Regions from separate parts of the Streptomyces sp. Inha503 genome, predicted to be linked through region 1. Evidence: predicted binding sites of a transcription regulator. Region 1 holds the regulator's gene; the other holds the start of a gene.
What was found. The regulator HrcA, encoded in region 1, represses chaperone genes, less so after heat shock. The targets are predictions, from matches to a motif close to TTNGCACTCNGNNNNNCNGAGTGCNAA.
Positions count from the first base shown of each region.

Region 2: a site for HrcA is predicted at 4,977-5,003, ahead of groL (chaperonin GroEL). Genes of this name have one in related genera too.

Region 1 covers NZ_CP178360.1:4,691,579-4,699,058, reverse strand. Annotated here, with positions in the region: gene ACJX2R_RS19735 (SpoIIE family protein phosphatase) at 1-1,511, shown strand, start outside; gene hemW (radical SAM family heme chaperone HemW) at 1,777-3,009, shown strand; gene ACJX2R_RS19725 (DUF3097 domain-containing protein) at 3,021-3,842, opposite strand; gene ACJX2R_RS19720 (MBL fold metallo-hydrolase) at 3,915-4,637, opposite strand; gene hrcA (heat-inducible transcriptional repressor HrcA) at 4,802-5,818, shown strand; gene dnaJ (molecular chaperone DnaJ) at 5,819-6,952, shown strand; gene ACJX2R_RS19705 (hypothetical protein) at 7,075-7,263, opposite strand; gene ACJX2R_RS19700 (nitronate monooxygenase) at 7,278-7,480, shown strand, end outside.
Region 2 covers NZ_CP178360.1:5,827,489-5,834,968, forward strand. Annotated here, with positions in the region: partial or broken gene ACJX2R_RS23925 (response regulator transcription factor) at 40-195, shown strand; gene ACJX2R_RS23930 (DUF4031 domain-containing protein) at 204-476, opposite strand; gene ACJX2R_RS23935 (hypothetical protein) at 476-832, opposite strand; gene ACJX2R_RS23940 (MurR/RpiR family transcriptional regulator) at 1,046-2,029, shown strand; gene murQ (N-acetylmuramic acid 6-phosphate etherase) at 2,140-3,072, shown strand; gene groL (chaperonin GroEL) at 3,189-4,814, opposite strand; gene ACJX2R_RS23955 (cold-shock protein) at 5,144-5,350, opposite strand; gene ACJX2R_RS23960 (MoaD/ThiS family protein) at 5,769-6,047, opposite strand; gene thrC (threonine synthase) at 6,044-7,336, opposite strand; SAM riboswitch class I at 7,355-7,480, opposite strand, start outside.

The sequences.
Region 1 (7,480 bases):
CCGTGGACGCGGCGGACGCGGACGCGGCCGGGCCGGACGGCGGCTTCGGGACGGGGGTCGTCCCCGGGGGCCTGGAAACCGTTCCCGAGGGCCTGGGGACCGTCGGTGAAGGCCGTAAGGAGGCCATCGAGATCGTCGCGCCCGCGCAGGGCCTCGTCCCGGCCCGCCGTGACCCCGAGTGGATCCAGCGCGGCGCGCTCTCCTTCCTCGCCGAGGCGTCCGATCTGCTGGCCGGGCAGTTCGACGAGGACATGGTGACCTCGCTCGCCGGACAGCTGCTGGTGCCCCGGCTCGCCGACTGGTGCGCGATCTGGCTCGACTCCACCAGCGGCCCGCCCCGTCTTGCCCGGGTCTGGCACGCCAGCGAGGGGCGCATCGAGGGCCTGCGGCAGGTGCTGGAGAAGGAGCCGCCCCATGTGCCCACCGCGGTCCGAGGCAGCGCCGTGGAGTGGCCCTGGCCGGCCGATCCCGCCGCGTACGGACCCGGTGGCGCGGCCCTCGCATGCCGGCTGGTGGCGGGCGGCCGCGCGCTCGGCACGCTGCTGCTGGGGCGGGCCGGGCTGGTGCGGATGCCGGCCGAAGTGGTCGGCCTGATCGAGGACTTCGCCCGCCGCGTCGCCCTGGCGCTCGCCTCCGCCCGCCGCTACACCCGCCAGGCGACCATCAGCCGGGTGCTCCAGCGCGGGCTGCTGCCGTCCGTGATCCCGCGGATCCCCGGGGTCGAGTCGGCGGTGGTGTACGAGCCGACCGGCGAGATCTCCGCCGGGGGCGACTTCTACGACGTCTTCCCGGCCGGTGACGGCCGCTGGTGCTTCGTCCTGGGCGACGTCTGCGGGAACGGCCCGGAGGCGGCCGTGGTGACCGGCCTGGTCCGGCCCTGGCTGCGGCTGCTCGCCCGCGAGGGGTATGGCGTGGGGGAGGTCCTGGACCGGCTCAACCAGCTGCTGGGCGAGGAGGCGGTGGAGCAGGCCGTCGAGGGCGCCGCGGAGGCCGTGGTGGCCGGTGTGGAGGCCGTGGGAGGCCCCGCCGGGGTCGTGGAGCTGGTGGACGGCGGCCTGGTCGGAGGCGCCGGGCTGTCGACGGGCGGCGGGGTCGCGCGGTTCCTGTCGCTGCTGTACGGGGAGCTGGAGCCGCTGGGCGACGGCCTGGGGGTGCGCTGCACGCTGGCCAGCGCGGGGCATCCGCTGCCGCTGGTGCTGCGGCCCGACGGCGAGGTGCGGACGGTCGCGGCGCCGCAGATATTGCTGGGCGTCGTGGACGATGTGTCGTACGAGAGTGAATCGTTCGATCTGACGCCCGGGGAAACGCTGCTCTGTGTGACGGACGGGGTGACGGAGCACCGATCGGGCGACCGGCAGTTCGACGACGAGGACGGCTTGGCGGCGGCGTTCGCGCTGTGCGGAGGGCTGAGCGCGCGGCAGGTCGCGGAGCGGGTGCGCCGGGCGGTGGACGACTTCGCGGCGGAGCCGCCGGACGACGATCTGGCGATGCTGGTCCTGAAGGTGCTCTAGGGATGCTCTAGGTGCGCTGTCCGGCGGGTCGTGACGCCTGCGGCGGGCTGTTCCCCTCCCCGCCCCTTCCCGAAACTGGGGCTCCGCCCCAGACCCCGGGAGGGGCGGGGAGGGGAAGTATCGCTATGCGGCTCCGCCGCGTGGTCCGCCGGACACCTCGTAGGCCCGGTCGCCTGGGGCCGTGGGGTCCGGCCGCCGGGGGCCGCCGCGGCTGGGCGCCGTCTCGTGGTCCCTGGTGGCGCCGGTCGTGCCGGACAATGGGGGCATGCCTTCCGTATTGCCTGATGGTGAGCCCATGCCCGAGGACGGCGCACTGCCCGCGACCGCTTTGGCGGGGGTGGAGCGGCGGCCGCTGGGGTTCTATCTGCACGTGCCGTACTGCGCCACCCGCTGCGGCTACTGCGACTTCAACACCTACACCGCCAGTGAGCTGCGCGGTTCCGGCGGTGTGCTCGCCTCGCGGGACAACTACGCCGAGCAGGTCGTCGAGGAGGTACGGCTGGCGCGGAAGGTGCTGGGGGACGACCCGCGGACCGTGGAGACCGTGTTCGTCGGCGGCGGGACCCCGACCCTGCTCGCGGCGGCGGACCTCGGGCGGATGCTGGGGGCGATCCGGGACGAGTTCGGGCTGGCCGAGGGGGCCGAGGTCACGACCGAGGCCAATCCGGAGTCGGTCGATCCGCGGTATCTGGCGGAGCTGCGGGAGGCGGGGTTCAACCGGATCTCCTTCGGGATGCAGAGCGCCCGGCAGCACGTCCTGGAGGTGCTGGACCGCAACCACACCCCGGGCCGTCCGGAGGCGTGTGTGGCCGAGGCGCGGGCGGCCGGTTTCGGCCATGTGAACCTGGACCTGATCTACGGGACGCCCGGCGAGAGCGACGCGGACTGGCGGGCCTCCCTGGAGGCTGCCCTCGGGGCGGGCCCGGACCATGTGTCGGCGTATGCGCTGATCGTGGAGGAGGGCACTCAGCTGGCGCGGCGGATCCGGCGCGGCGAGGTGCCGATGACCGACGACGATGTGCACGCGGACCGCTATCTGATCGCCGAGGAGACCCTTACGGCTGCCGGGTTCGCCTGGTACGAGGTCTCCAACTGGGCCACCTCGCCCGCCGGGCGCTGCCGCCACAACGAGCTGTACTGGCGCGGCGCCGACTGGTGGGGCGCGGGCCCCGGCGCACACAGCCATGTGGGCGGTGTGCGGTGGTGGAACGTGAAGCACCCCGGGGCGTACGCGCAGGCCCTGGGCGAGGGCCGGTCGCCCGGCGCGGGCCGGGAGCTGCTGTCCGCCGAGGAGCGCCGGGTGGAGCGGATCCTGCTGGAGCTGCGGCTGGCCGAGGGCTGCCCGCTGGAGCTGCTGCGGCCGGCCGGGGCGGCGGCCGCGGCACGGGCCCTGGAGGACGGTCTGCTGGAACCGGAGCCGTACGGGCGCGGGCAGGCCGTGCTCACGCTCCGGGGGCGGCTGCTGGCGGATGCGGTGGTGCGGGACCTGGTGGACTGAGGCGGGGGCCGTCAGCCCTGGGGAGCCGTCACGAAGTCGATCAATTCCTCGACTCGTCCCAGGAGCTCCGGCTGGAGGTCCTTGTAGGAGTGGACCGAGGACAGGATCCGCTGCCAGGCGGCCCCGGTGTTCTCCGGCCAGCCCAGGGCGCGGCAGACGCCCTTCTTCCAGTCCTGGCCGTGCGGCACCGCCGGCCAGGCCGGGATGGAGAGGGAGGACGGCTTCACGGCCTCCCAGATGTCGATGTAGGGGTGGCCGAGAACCAGCACATGCTCGCCGGTGACCTGTGCGGCGATACGGGACTCCTTGGAGCCCGTCACCAGATGGTCGACGAGGACGCCGAGCCGGGCGTCCGGGCCGGGGGCGAAGTCCTCGACGATGGCGGGCAGGTCGTCGACGCCCTCCAGGTACTCCACGACGACGCCCTCGATGCGCAGATCGTCGCCCCAGACCCGCTCGACCAGCTCCGCGTCATGGCGCCCCTCGACATAGATGCGCCCCGCGCGGGCGACCCTCGCACGGGCTCCCGGCACGGCGATCGACCCCGAGGCCGTGCGCTGGGGCGCGCTGGGGGCGGCCGCACGCGGGCGTACGAGGGTGACGACGCGACCCTCGAGCAGAAAACCGCGCGGCTCCATGGGGAAGACGCGATGTTTGCCGAAGCGGTCCTCCAGAGTGACCGTCGGCCCCTGGGCGGTCTTCTCGCAGCGGATCACGGCACCACAGAATCCGGTGCTGACCTCCTCCACGACGAGGTCCGGTTCGGCGGGGACCTCGGGGGCGGGCCGCTGCCGCTTCCAGGGCGGGGTCAGGTCCGGGTCGTACTGTCGCATCCGGATGACGATAGCGCGCGACGGAGGCCCGCTCCCGCAGGCGCACAACTAGGCGAACGACTAGAGCGAGGGTCAGCCGGACACGCCGAAGCGGGCGGCCAGTTCGTCGCGTTGGGTCCGTACGAACGCGGCGTCCACCACGGAGCCGTGCCCCGGTACGTACCGCGCGTCCGGGCCGCCGAGGGCGAGCAGCCGGTCGAGCGCGGCGGGCCAGTGGCCGGGGATCGCGTCGGGCCCGGCCTGGGGCGTGCCGGACTCCTCCACCAGATCGCCGCAGAAGACCACCTCGGGTCGGCCGGACACCAGGACGGCCAGGTCGTGGGCGGTGTGGCCGGGCCCCACATTGGCCAGCAGCACCGTACGGTCGCCGAGGTCGAGGGTGAGCTCCCCGCAGACCAGGTGGTGCGGGGAGGCCATATGGTCCACGGCCTCGGTGGCGGCGTCCCGGTCCACTCCGTGGCGGATCGCGTCCTCGCGCAGCGTCTCCCGCTCACGGCGCAGCAGCTCGTCCAGTCCCGTGGCCCCGTAGACCTCGCAGCCCGCGAAGGCGGCCGAGCCCAGGACGTGGTCGAAGTGCGGATGGGTGAGCGCGATCCGGGTGGGGCGGCGGCCGGTCAGCCGGGTGATCCCGGAGCGCAGCTCGGCCCCGGCGCGCAGGGTCGCGCCGGTGTCCACGACGAGGATGTCGGTCCGTCCGACGACCACGCCGACCGTCTCGTCCCACTCCGGCATCCGACGGCGGGCCACACCGGGCGCGAGCCGCTCCCAGCCCGCCTCTTCCCAACACGTCTCCATACCGCGACGCTAGCTCAACGGGGATGGGGGAGAGTTGCTGCCAGCGGCGGCTCTTGCCCATGCCACCGCCCCCCGCCGTACACTGGCGGAGGGGTTCTGGCACTCGTGCCCGGTGAGTGCCAGGCGGACGACCTGATGAGACCGCTGGACTGGAGGTGCGCGGGGTGCTCAGCGAACGCAGACTCGAGGTGCTGCGTGCCATTGTCCAGGACTATGTGGGGACGGAGGAGCCGGTCGGCTCCAAGGCGCTCACCGAGCGGCACCGGCTGGGCGTCTCCCCGGCCACGGTGCGTAACGACATGGCCGCTCTGGAGGACGAGGGCTTCATCGCCCAGCCGCATACCAGCGCCGGGCGGATCCCCACGGACAAGGGCTATCGCCTCTTCGTGGACAAGCTGGCCGGAGTCAAGCCGCTGTCCAGCCCGGAGCGGCGGGCCATTCAGAACTTCCTGGACGGTGCGGTCGACCTCGACGACGTGGTGGGGCGCACGGTCCGGCTGCTGGCGCAGCTGACCCGGCAGGTGGCGGTGGTGCAGTATCCGTCGCTGACCCGTTCGACGGTGCGCCATGTGGAGCTGCTTCCGCTGGCCCCGGCCCGGGTGATGCTGGTGCTGATCACCGACACCGGCCGGGTGGAGCAGCGCATGGTCGACTGCCCCGCCCCGGTCACCGAGGATTCGCTCGCCGATCTGCGTGCCCGGCTCAACAGCCGGGTCGTGGGGCGGCGTTTCGCGGATGTGCCGCAGTTGGTGCAGGATCTTCCGGAGTCCTTCGAACAGGAGGACCGGGGGACCGTCTCGATCGTACTGGCGACCTTGCTCGAGACGCTCGTGGAGGAGACCGAGGAGCGGCTGATGATCGGCGGCACCGCGAACCTCACGCGTTTCGTGCATGATTTCCCCCTGACGATCCGGCCCGTTCTGGAGGCACTCGAGGAGCAGGTCGTCCTCCTCAAGTTGCTGGGCGAGGCCAAGGACTCGGGTATGACCGTGCGGATCGGGCATGAGAATGCTCACGAGGGGCTCACCGCCACCTCGGTCGTCGCGGTCGGCTACGGTTCCGGCGACGAGGCGGTCGCCAAACTCGGCGTGGTCGGACCGACCCGCATGGATTACCCCGGAACGATGGGAGCGGTACGCGCAGTGGCACGTTACGTCGGACAAATCCTGGCGGAGTCGTAAGTGGCGACGGACTACTACGCAGTCCTGGGCGTGCCTCGTGATGCCTCGCAGGACCAGATCAAGAAGGCATTCCGGCGGCTCGCCCGCGAGCTGCATCCGGACGTGAACCCGGATCCGAAGACCCAGGAGCGGTTCAAGGAGATCAACGCCGCTTATGAGGTCTTGTCGGACCCGCAGAAGAAGCAGGTCTACGACCTGGGCGGGGACCCGAACGCGGGGCCGGGCGGCGGTGGCGCCGGCGGCTTCGGCGCGGGTTTCGGCAACTTCTCCGACATCATGGACGCGTTCTTCGGCACCGCCTCGCAGCGCGGTCCGCGTTCCAGGACCCGGCGCGGTCAGGACGCGATGATCCGGCTGGACGTGGAGCTCAGCGAGGCCGCGTTCGGGACCACGAAGGACATCCAGGTCGACACCGCGGTCGTCTGCACGACGTGCAGCGGCGAGGGCGCGGCGCCGGGCACCTCGGCGCAGACCTGTGACATGTGCCGTGGCCGCGGTGAGGTCTCCCAGGTGACGCGGTCCTTCCTGGGCCAGGTCATGACCTCACGGCCGTGCCCCCAGTGCCAGGGCTTCGGCACCGTGGTGCCGACCCCGTGCCCGGAGTGCGCGGGCGACGGCCGGATCCGCTCGCGGCGCACCCTTACGGTGAAGATCCCCGCCGGCGTGGACAACGGCACCAGGATCCAGCTGGCCGGTGAGGGCGAGGTCGGCCCGGGCGGCGGCCCGGCGGGCGACCTGTACGTGGAGATCCATGAGGTGCCGCACCCCGTCTTCCAGCGGCGCGGCGACGATATGCACTGCACGGTGACGATTCCGATGACCGCGGCGGCCCTGGGCACCAAGGTGCCGCTGGAGACGTTGGACGGCCTGGAGGAGATCGACATCCGGCCCGGCACCCAGTCCGGCCAGTCGGTCCCGCTGCACCAGCGCGGCGTCACCCATCTGCGGGGCGGCGGCCGGGGCGACCTGATCGTGCACGTCGAGGTGACCACCCCGACCAAGCTCGACCCGGAGCAGGAGGAGCTGCTGCGGCGGCTGTCCAAGCTGCGCGGCGAGGAGCGCCCAACCGGCGAGTTCAAGCCGGGGCAGCAAGGGCTGTTCTCGCGCTTGAAGGATGCGTTCAACGGGCGGTAGGCGCTTCGGCCGGGGGTGCGGGGGTTGGCCCCCGGGGGAGTGCGGCAAGCCGGGGCAGCAAGGGCTGTTCTCGCGCTTGAAGGACGCGTTCAACGGGCGCTGAGCAGGTCGGAGGAGGTCCGCTACGGTTCGGGCAGCGCCCCGAAGGGGCGCGGGGCTGTTTCGATGTGCGGCTCGGCCGCGTGGGCGCGACCAGCCACGACGGCGCCGCAGTCGGCCGCCGAGGCATCGCGGCACTTCCAGCGGAGCGCTTCGGCCGGGAAACGGCTCGCGGCGCCCTTGATCCGGTGGTGAGCCGGTGCGGAGGGCATGACACGATGTGGCCATGTCCTCCGCGCTGACCGATCTCTACCGGTACCCGATCGTGCAGGCGCCGATGGCGGGTGGAGCCTCCTGCCCGCAGCTCGCCGCCACCGTCTCCGAGGCCGGTGGCCTCGGTTTCCTCGCCGCCGGCTACAAGACGCCGGAGGCGATGTATGAGGAGATCAAACAGCTGCGGGGGCTGACCGACCGGCCCTTCGGCATCAA
Region 2 (7,480 bases), 1.1 Mb from region 1:
GGTCTCCGGCGCATCCCCCGGACTTCGGCGCCTCCTCCGGCCGAGGGGCACAGTTCACGGCAGCTCGCCGAGCTGCTCGTCATCAGCGTCAAGACCGTCGAGCGCCACCGTGCCAACCTGCTGCGGAAACTCGGCCTGAAGGACCGGCTGGAGCTGACCCGTTACGCCATCCGCGTCGGCCTGATCGAACCGTAAGAGCCGCATCACTCCGCGCCCGCGACCCGCTTGGGGCGGCGGAGGCCCGCGGCCTTGAGACGGCGGAGGAGTTCCTTGCTGCCGACCTCCTCCGCGCCCGCCCCTACCGCCTTCGCGTACAGCTCGCTCGGCACGTCGTAGTGGTCGCGGTCGAAGCCTCGGCGCGGGGCGCCGATGCGGGCGGCGAAGGCGTGGAGTTCGGCGTAGGAGACATCGCTGACGAGGTGGGACCACAGGCGACCGTGGCCCGGCCACGAGGGCGGGTCGATCAGCACGGCCATCAGAGGGTGGTGCCCAGCGATCCCACGGGCGCCACCGCGACCGCCGTCTTGCCGCAGACCCAGTGCGGGTCGGGGCCCAACTCGGGCTCCACGTCGAGGGCGTGGAGGTCGCCGCCCTGGGTGCAGACGGGGCACAGCGGCCAGCGGCCGTACCGTTCCAGCAGGGCGTCCTGGACGTCCTGGGCGACCAGACCGGCCACGTACGCGACGCCTTCCGGCCACTGCTCGACCCACCACCGCCGGTGCGCGATCGCGTCTTCGACCAGCGAGACGATGTCGGCGCGGGCGACCTCCCCCGCCGCGAGGTCGGCCAGGACGAGGGCGCGGGCCGCGTGCAGTGCCTGTTCGAGCTTCATGGGTCCCATTGTCACCTTTGCTTCCTCCTGGCGCCTGTTCGTTCCGTCCGCGGTCCTGGTCGGGCAGCAGCTGTTCGGTTCGCCTGTCCGTTTCGCCTGTTCGGTACGTCCGCCGCCACGACCCGCCCCGGCTCGCCCCGCGCCCGCTCGCCGACCCGTCGCGTCGTCGTTCGGAGGGTTGACGAGCATCGTGGCCGGAAATAGTTTTCGCTGGTGAGTAGCGATCTGAAGGAAACTTTCATGCCTCCTCCGCAGCCCGACGGCACACCACCCGTCACCCCCGTCTCCCCTGCCCCCTCCGTCCCACCGGCCCCACCCGCCCCGGCCGCCCTCGCCGCCAAGGTCCGCACGTTAGCTCCCTCCATGACCCGCTCCATGCACCGCGTCGCCGAAGCCGTGGCGGGCGATCCGGCCGGTTGCGCGGCGCTCACCGTCACCGGGCTCGCCGAGCGGACCGGCACCAGTGAGGCCACCGTCGTCCGCACCTCCCGGCTGCTCGGCTACCCCGGATACCGGGATCTGCGCCTCGCGCTCGCCGCGCTCGCCGCCCAGCAGGCCGCCGGCCGGGCACCGGCCGTCACCGCGGACATCGCGGTGGACGATCCGATCGCCGACGTGGTCACCAAGCTGGCGCGGGAGGAGCAGCAGTGTCTGGCCGACACCGCCGCCGGGCTGGACACCAGCCAGGTCGAGGCGGCCGTCTCGGCACTGGCCACCGCCCGCCGGATCGATGTGTACGGGGTCGGGGCGTCCAGCCTGGTCGGCCAGGACCTGGTCCAGAAGCTGCTGCGCATCGGGCTGATAGCCCACGCCCACGCCGATCCGCACCTCGCGGTCACCAACGCGGTCCAGCTGCACTCCGGCGACGTCGCCATCGCGATCACCCACTCCGGGCGTACGACGGACGTCATCGAACCGCTACGGGTGGCCTTCGAGCACGGGGCGACCACCGTCGCGATCACGGGGCGGCCGAACGGAGAGGTCGCTCAGTACGCGGACCTGGTGCTCACCACCTCCACGGCCCGCGAGAGCGAGCTGCGCCCGGCGGCCATGTCCAGCCGGACCAGCCAGCTGCTGGTGGTGGACTGCCTGTTCATAGGGGTCGCCCAGCGGACGTACGAATCGGCGGCGCCCGCGCTCTCCGCGTCGTACGAGGCGCTCGCGCACCGCCACGATCCGCGTCCCGGGCACCGCTGAGCCCCGCCGGTCCCGCCCGACGGCCCTGCCCGATGGTCCCGTCCGCCGAGGCCACCCTCGCGTTCCCACCCCCACCCTCACGCTGACGTACCGGAAAGAGCCGCTTCGCCATGACTACCGCCGACTCCGCACGGCTCCGCGCCCAGCTCGACACCCTGACCACCGAGGCGTTCCGCCCCGAACTCGCCGAGATCGACCGGCTCGAAACCCTTGAGATCGCCCGGATCATGAACGCGGAGGACGCCGCCGTCCCCACCGCCGTCGCCGGTCAGCTGCCCAGCATCGCCGCCGCCATCGACGCCATCGCCGTACGGATGTCCCGTGGCGGCCGCCTCCTCTATACGGGCGCGGGCACCGCCGGACGGCTCGGGGTGCTCGACGCCAGCGAGTGCCCGCCCACCTTCAACACCCGGCCCGAGCAGGTCGTCGGGGTGATCGCGGGCGGCCCGGACGCCGTGGTGACCTCGGTCGAGGGCGCGGAGGACAGCGCGGAGATGGCCGCCCGGGACCTCGACCGGCTGGGCATCGGGCCCGACGACACCGTGGTCGGCGTCTCGGCCTCCGGCCGCACCCCGTACGCCGTGGGCGCGGTCGAGCACGCCCGGCGGTGCGGTGCGCTCACCGTCGGGCTGTCCTGCAACGCCGGTTCGGCGCTCGCCGCCGCGGCCGACCACGGCATCGAGGTCATCGTGGGGCCGGAGCTGCTCACCGGCTCGACCCGGCTGAAGGCGGGTACGGCCCAGAAGCTGGTGCTCAACATGATCTCGACCATCACCATGATCCGGCTGGGCAAGACCTTCGGGAACCTGATGGTCGATGTGCGCGCCTCCAACGACAAGCTGCGCGCGCGTTCGCGGAGGATCGTCTTCCTGGCGACCGGCGCCTCCGACGAGCGGATCGAAAGCGCGCTGGCGGCCACGGACGGCGAGGTGAAGAACGCGATCCTCACCATCCTGGGCGAGGTGGACGCCCCGACCGCCGAGAAGCTCCTCGCCGAGGCACACGGCCATCTGCGCGCCGCCCTGGAGGCGGCCACGGGGTAAGCCCCTCAGCTGGGCACGTGGCCCTGGATACGCCGTCGGGGCGGCACCCCTGGGAGAGGGTGCCGCCCCGACGTCTGGACGGTACGACCGACCGGCGAGCGAACGCGCCGAGTCGATCAGAAGTCCATGTCACCGCCCGGCATGCCGCCCGGAGCGCCCGCCGGGGCGGCCTTCTCCGGCTTGTCGGCGATGACGGCCTCGGTGGTGAGGAACAGCGCGGCGATCGACGCGGCGTTCTGGAGCGCGGAGCGCGTGACCTTGGCCGGGTCGATGATGCCCTCGGCGATCAGGTCCACGTACTCACCGGTCGCGGCGTTGAGGCCGTGACCCGGGGTCAGGTTGCGCACCTTCTCGACCACGACGCCGCCCTCGAGACCGGCGTTGACCGCGATCTGCTTCAGCGGGGCCTCCAGGGCCAGGCGCACGGCCTGGGCACCGGTGGCCTCGTCGCCCTCGAGCTCCAGCTTCTCGAAGACCGAGACGGTCTGGAGCAGGGCCACGCCACCACCGGCGACGATGCCCTCCTCGACGGCGGCCTTGGCGTTGCGCACCGCGTCCTCGATGCGGTGCTTGCGCTCCTTGAGCTCGACCTCGGTGGCGGCACCGGCCTTGATGACGGCCACGCCGCCGGCCAGCTTCGCCAGGCGCTCCTGGAGCTTCTCACGGTCGTAGTCCGAGTCCGAGGACTCGATCTCGGCGCGGATCTGGTTGACGCGGCCCTGCACCTGCTCGGTGTCGCCGGCGCCGTCCACGATCGTGGTCTCGTCCTTGGTGACCGTGATCTTGCGGGCACGGCCGAGCAGGTCGAGACCGGCGTTCTCCAGCTTGAGGCCGACCTCCTCGGAGATGACGGTGCCACCGGTAAGGATGGCGATGTCACCGAGCATGGCCTTACGGCGGTCACCGAAGCCCGGCGCCTTGACGGCGACGGACTTGAAGGTGCCACGGATCTTGTTGACGACCAGGGTCGCCAGGGCCTCGCCCTCGACGTCCTCGGCGATGATCAGCAGCGGCTTGCCCGACTGCATGACCTTCTCGAGCAGCGGGAGGAGGTCCTTCACGCTGCTGATCTTGGAGTTGACGATCAGGATGTACGGGTCGTCGAGCGACGCCTCCATACGCTCCATGTCCGTCGCGAAGTACGGGGAGATGTAGCCCTTGTCGAAGCGCATGCCCTCGGTGAGCTCGAGCTCGAGCCCGAAGGTCTGCGACTCCTCGACGGTGATGACACCTTCCTTGCCGACCTTGTCCATCGCCTCGGCGATGAGCTCACCGATCTGGGTGTCGGCGGCGGAGATGGAGGCGGTGGAGGCGATCTGCTCCTTGGTCTCCACGTCCTTGGCCTGCTCGAGCAGCTGGGCGGAGACGGCCTCGACGGCCTTCTCGATACCACGCTTGAGCGCCATCGGGTTGGCGCCCGCGGCGACGTTGCGGAGGCCCTCCTTGACCAGCGCCTGGGCGAGGACGGTCGCGGTCGTCGTGCCGTCACCGGCGACGTCGTCCGTCTTCTTCGCGACCTCCTTGACCAGCTCGGCGCCGATCTTCTCGTACGCGTCCTCGAGCTCGATCTCCTTGGCGATGGAAACACCATCGTTGGTGATCGTGGGGGCGCCCCACTTCTTCTCGAGGACGACGTTACGGCCCTTGGGGCCGAGGGTGACCTTGACGGCGTCGGCGAGCTGGTTCATCCCGCGCTCGAGGCCGCGCCGCGCCTCCTCGTCGAACGCGATGATCTTGGCCATGTGAAGTGGTCCTCCCAGAGACGGGGTGGATTGCTCCGGACCGCGCTGGCGCCCGCGACGGACGGCCTACCTGCCGCGCGGTTCCTTACCCCGCATGGCCTGGCGGGCCTCACCGACCCGGTCCTTCTGTCACTCTCAACGTCAGAGTGCTAACGCCAATGATTAGCACTCGGACCCAGTGAGTGCAAGCGCCCGTAGGGCGGCAGAAGCGCCCGAAGGGGGCGGTAGGGCACAGGAGGCCATGGCGCCAGGCATGCCGAAGGGTCCGTATCCTGTTCGGGACACGGACCCTACGGACTTGTTCGTTTCAGCTGCGTCGCGTCGGCGCGTCAGCCTACGGCCACGCGGACCATGTCGGCCTGCGGGCCCTTCTGGCCCTGCGAGATCTCGAACTCGACCCGCTGGCCTTCCTCGAGGGTGCGGTACCCGTCCATCTGGATCGCGCTGTAGTGGACGAACACGTCCGCACCACCGTCGACCGCGATGAAGCCGTACCCCTTCTCCGCGTTGAACCACTTGACGGTGCCCTGAGCCATTCCTAACTCCCCTATTGCTGGCCCTTGCGCAGGACCGCACTCCGCGGACCCGGGTCAGACCTCACCCCCCGGATGTGGGGGGTGTGCGCCGGAACGCGTCGACCGCCGCTGAATGTATCCGTCCCAACGCCCTCTGCAACAGGTCAATCGGACGAGAATTCTTGGCACGGTCGAACGGTTAAAAGTGAGGAATTATGTGAAGTTCGGGCAAGCCGGGCCGGACATAAGGAACCAACCCGACAATTCGCGCTCACACTTTACGCACAACTTGACGAGTTCTCATATGTGGCTCCGACCCCGGAGCCGTCGGGGAATCCGGGCAACTGTATCGCGATTCCACAGACGGAATCGCCCCGTCCGGTTGTCCCCGGACGGGGCGATGCCAAAGGTGAGGAGGGGTGAGCGGGTGGACGCGGGGTCAGCAGCCGCCCGCGACCGCCGGGATGATCGAGATCCCGGCGCCGTCCGGGGTCGCCGTGGCCAGGCCGTCGGCGAAGCGGACGTCGTCGTCGTTGACGTAGACGTTCACGAAGCGGCGGAGCTTGCCGGTGTCGTCCAGGACGCGGGCCGAGATGCCCGCGTGGTTCTTCTCCAGGTCCGCCAGGACCTCGGCCAGGGTCGCGCCCTCGGCGGGGACCTCGGCCTGGCCGCCGGTGTAGGTGCGCAGGATGGTCGGGATTCGGACGTTGACGCTCATGCGAGTCCAGCCTCTCGGAACGAGTCAAGGGTGGGGCGGATGATGGCGGAGGGACCCGTGGTGGGGGCCACCGCGTCGAGGGTCTTGAGGCCGTCGCCCGTGTTGAGCACGACGGTGGTCAGGGACGGGTCGAGCAGACCGTCCTCGATCAGCTTCTTGGTCACGCCGACGGTCACGCCGCCCGCGGTCTCCGCGAAGATCCCCTCGGTGCGGGCCAGCAGCTTGATGGCGTCGACGATCTGCTCGTCGTTCACGTCCTCCACCGCGCCGCCCGTACGGCGGGCGATGTCCAGGACGTACGGGCCGTCCGCGGGGTTGCCGATGGCCAGCGACTTGGCGATGGTCCGCGGCTTCTGCGGCCGGACGACGTCATGGCCGGCCTTGAAGGCGACGGAGACCGGGGAGCAGCCCTCGGCCTGGGCGCCGAAGATCTTGTAGGGCCGGTCCTCGACCAGACCGATCGCGATCAGCTCCTTCAGCCCCTTGTCGATCTTGGTGAGCTGGGAGCCGGAGGCGATCGGGACGACGATCTGGTCCGGCAGCCGCCAGCCGAGCTGCTCGCAGATCTCGTACGCCAGGGTCTTGGAGCCCTCGCCGTAGTACGGCCGCAGATTGACGTTGACGAAGCCCCAGCCCTCGCCCGCCGGGTCACCGATCAGCTCGCTGCAAAAGCGGTTGACGTCGTCGTAGTTGCCCTCGATGCCGACCAGCTCACCGCCGTAGACCGCGGCCATGACGACCTTGCCCGCCTCCAGGTCGTGCGGGATGAAGACGCAGGAGCGGAAGCCCGCGCGGGCGGCCGCGGCGCCCACCGCGCCGGCGAGGTTGCCGGTGGAGGAGCAGGAGAGGGTGGTGAAGCCGAAGGTGCGGGCGGCCTGGACGGCGATGGCGACGACCCGGTCCTTGAAGGAGTGGGTCGGGTTCCCGGAGTCGTCCTTGATGTGCAGCTCACCGGTGACGCCGAGCTCACGGGCGAGGTTGTCGGCCTTGACCAGCTTGGTGAAGCCGGGGTTCAGGCTCGGCAGGTCCGCCACGTCCGCCGGGACGGGCAGCAGCGGGGCGTAGCGCCAGATGCTGTTCGGGCCGGCCTCGATCCGCCGGCGCAGCCCCTCCACGTCGCCGGCCGGGAGCTCGTACGCGACCTCGAGGGGGCCGAAACAGGACTCGCACGCGAAGATCGGACCCAGTTCGAACCGCTCACCGCACTCCCGGCAGGACAATGCGACGGCGGGGCCGAAGGCACCGGAGGCGGAGGAAGTGGTTGAGCTTTCTACTGACTGCACAGCCATGGATGGCGAGGCCCTTTCTCCTCATCTTCCTCGCGACGCATTTCGCCACGAGACGGAATTGGCACCTTCCCGAGCTGGGAGCCTCGCTGCGGAACGCGAGATCAGCTGGAGGGTTGCCGGGGCTTCAACGGGCCGTTCCCTCTG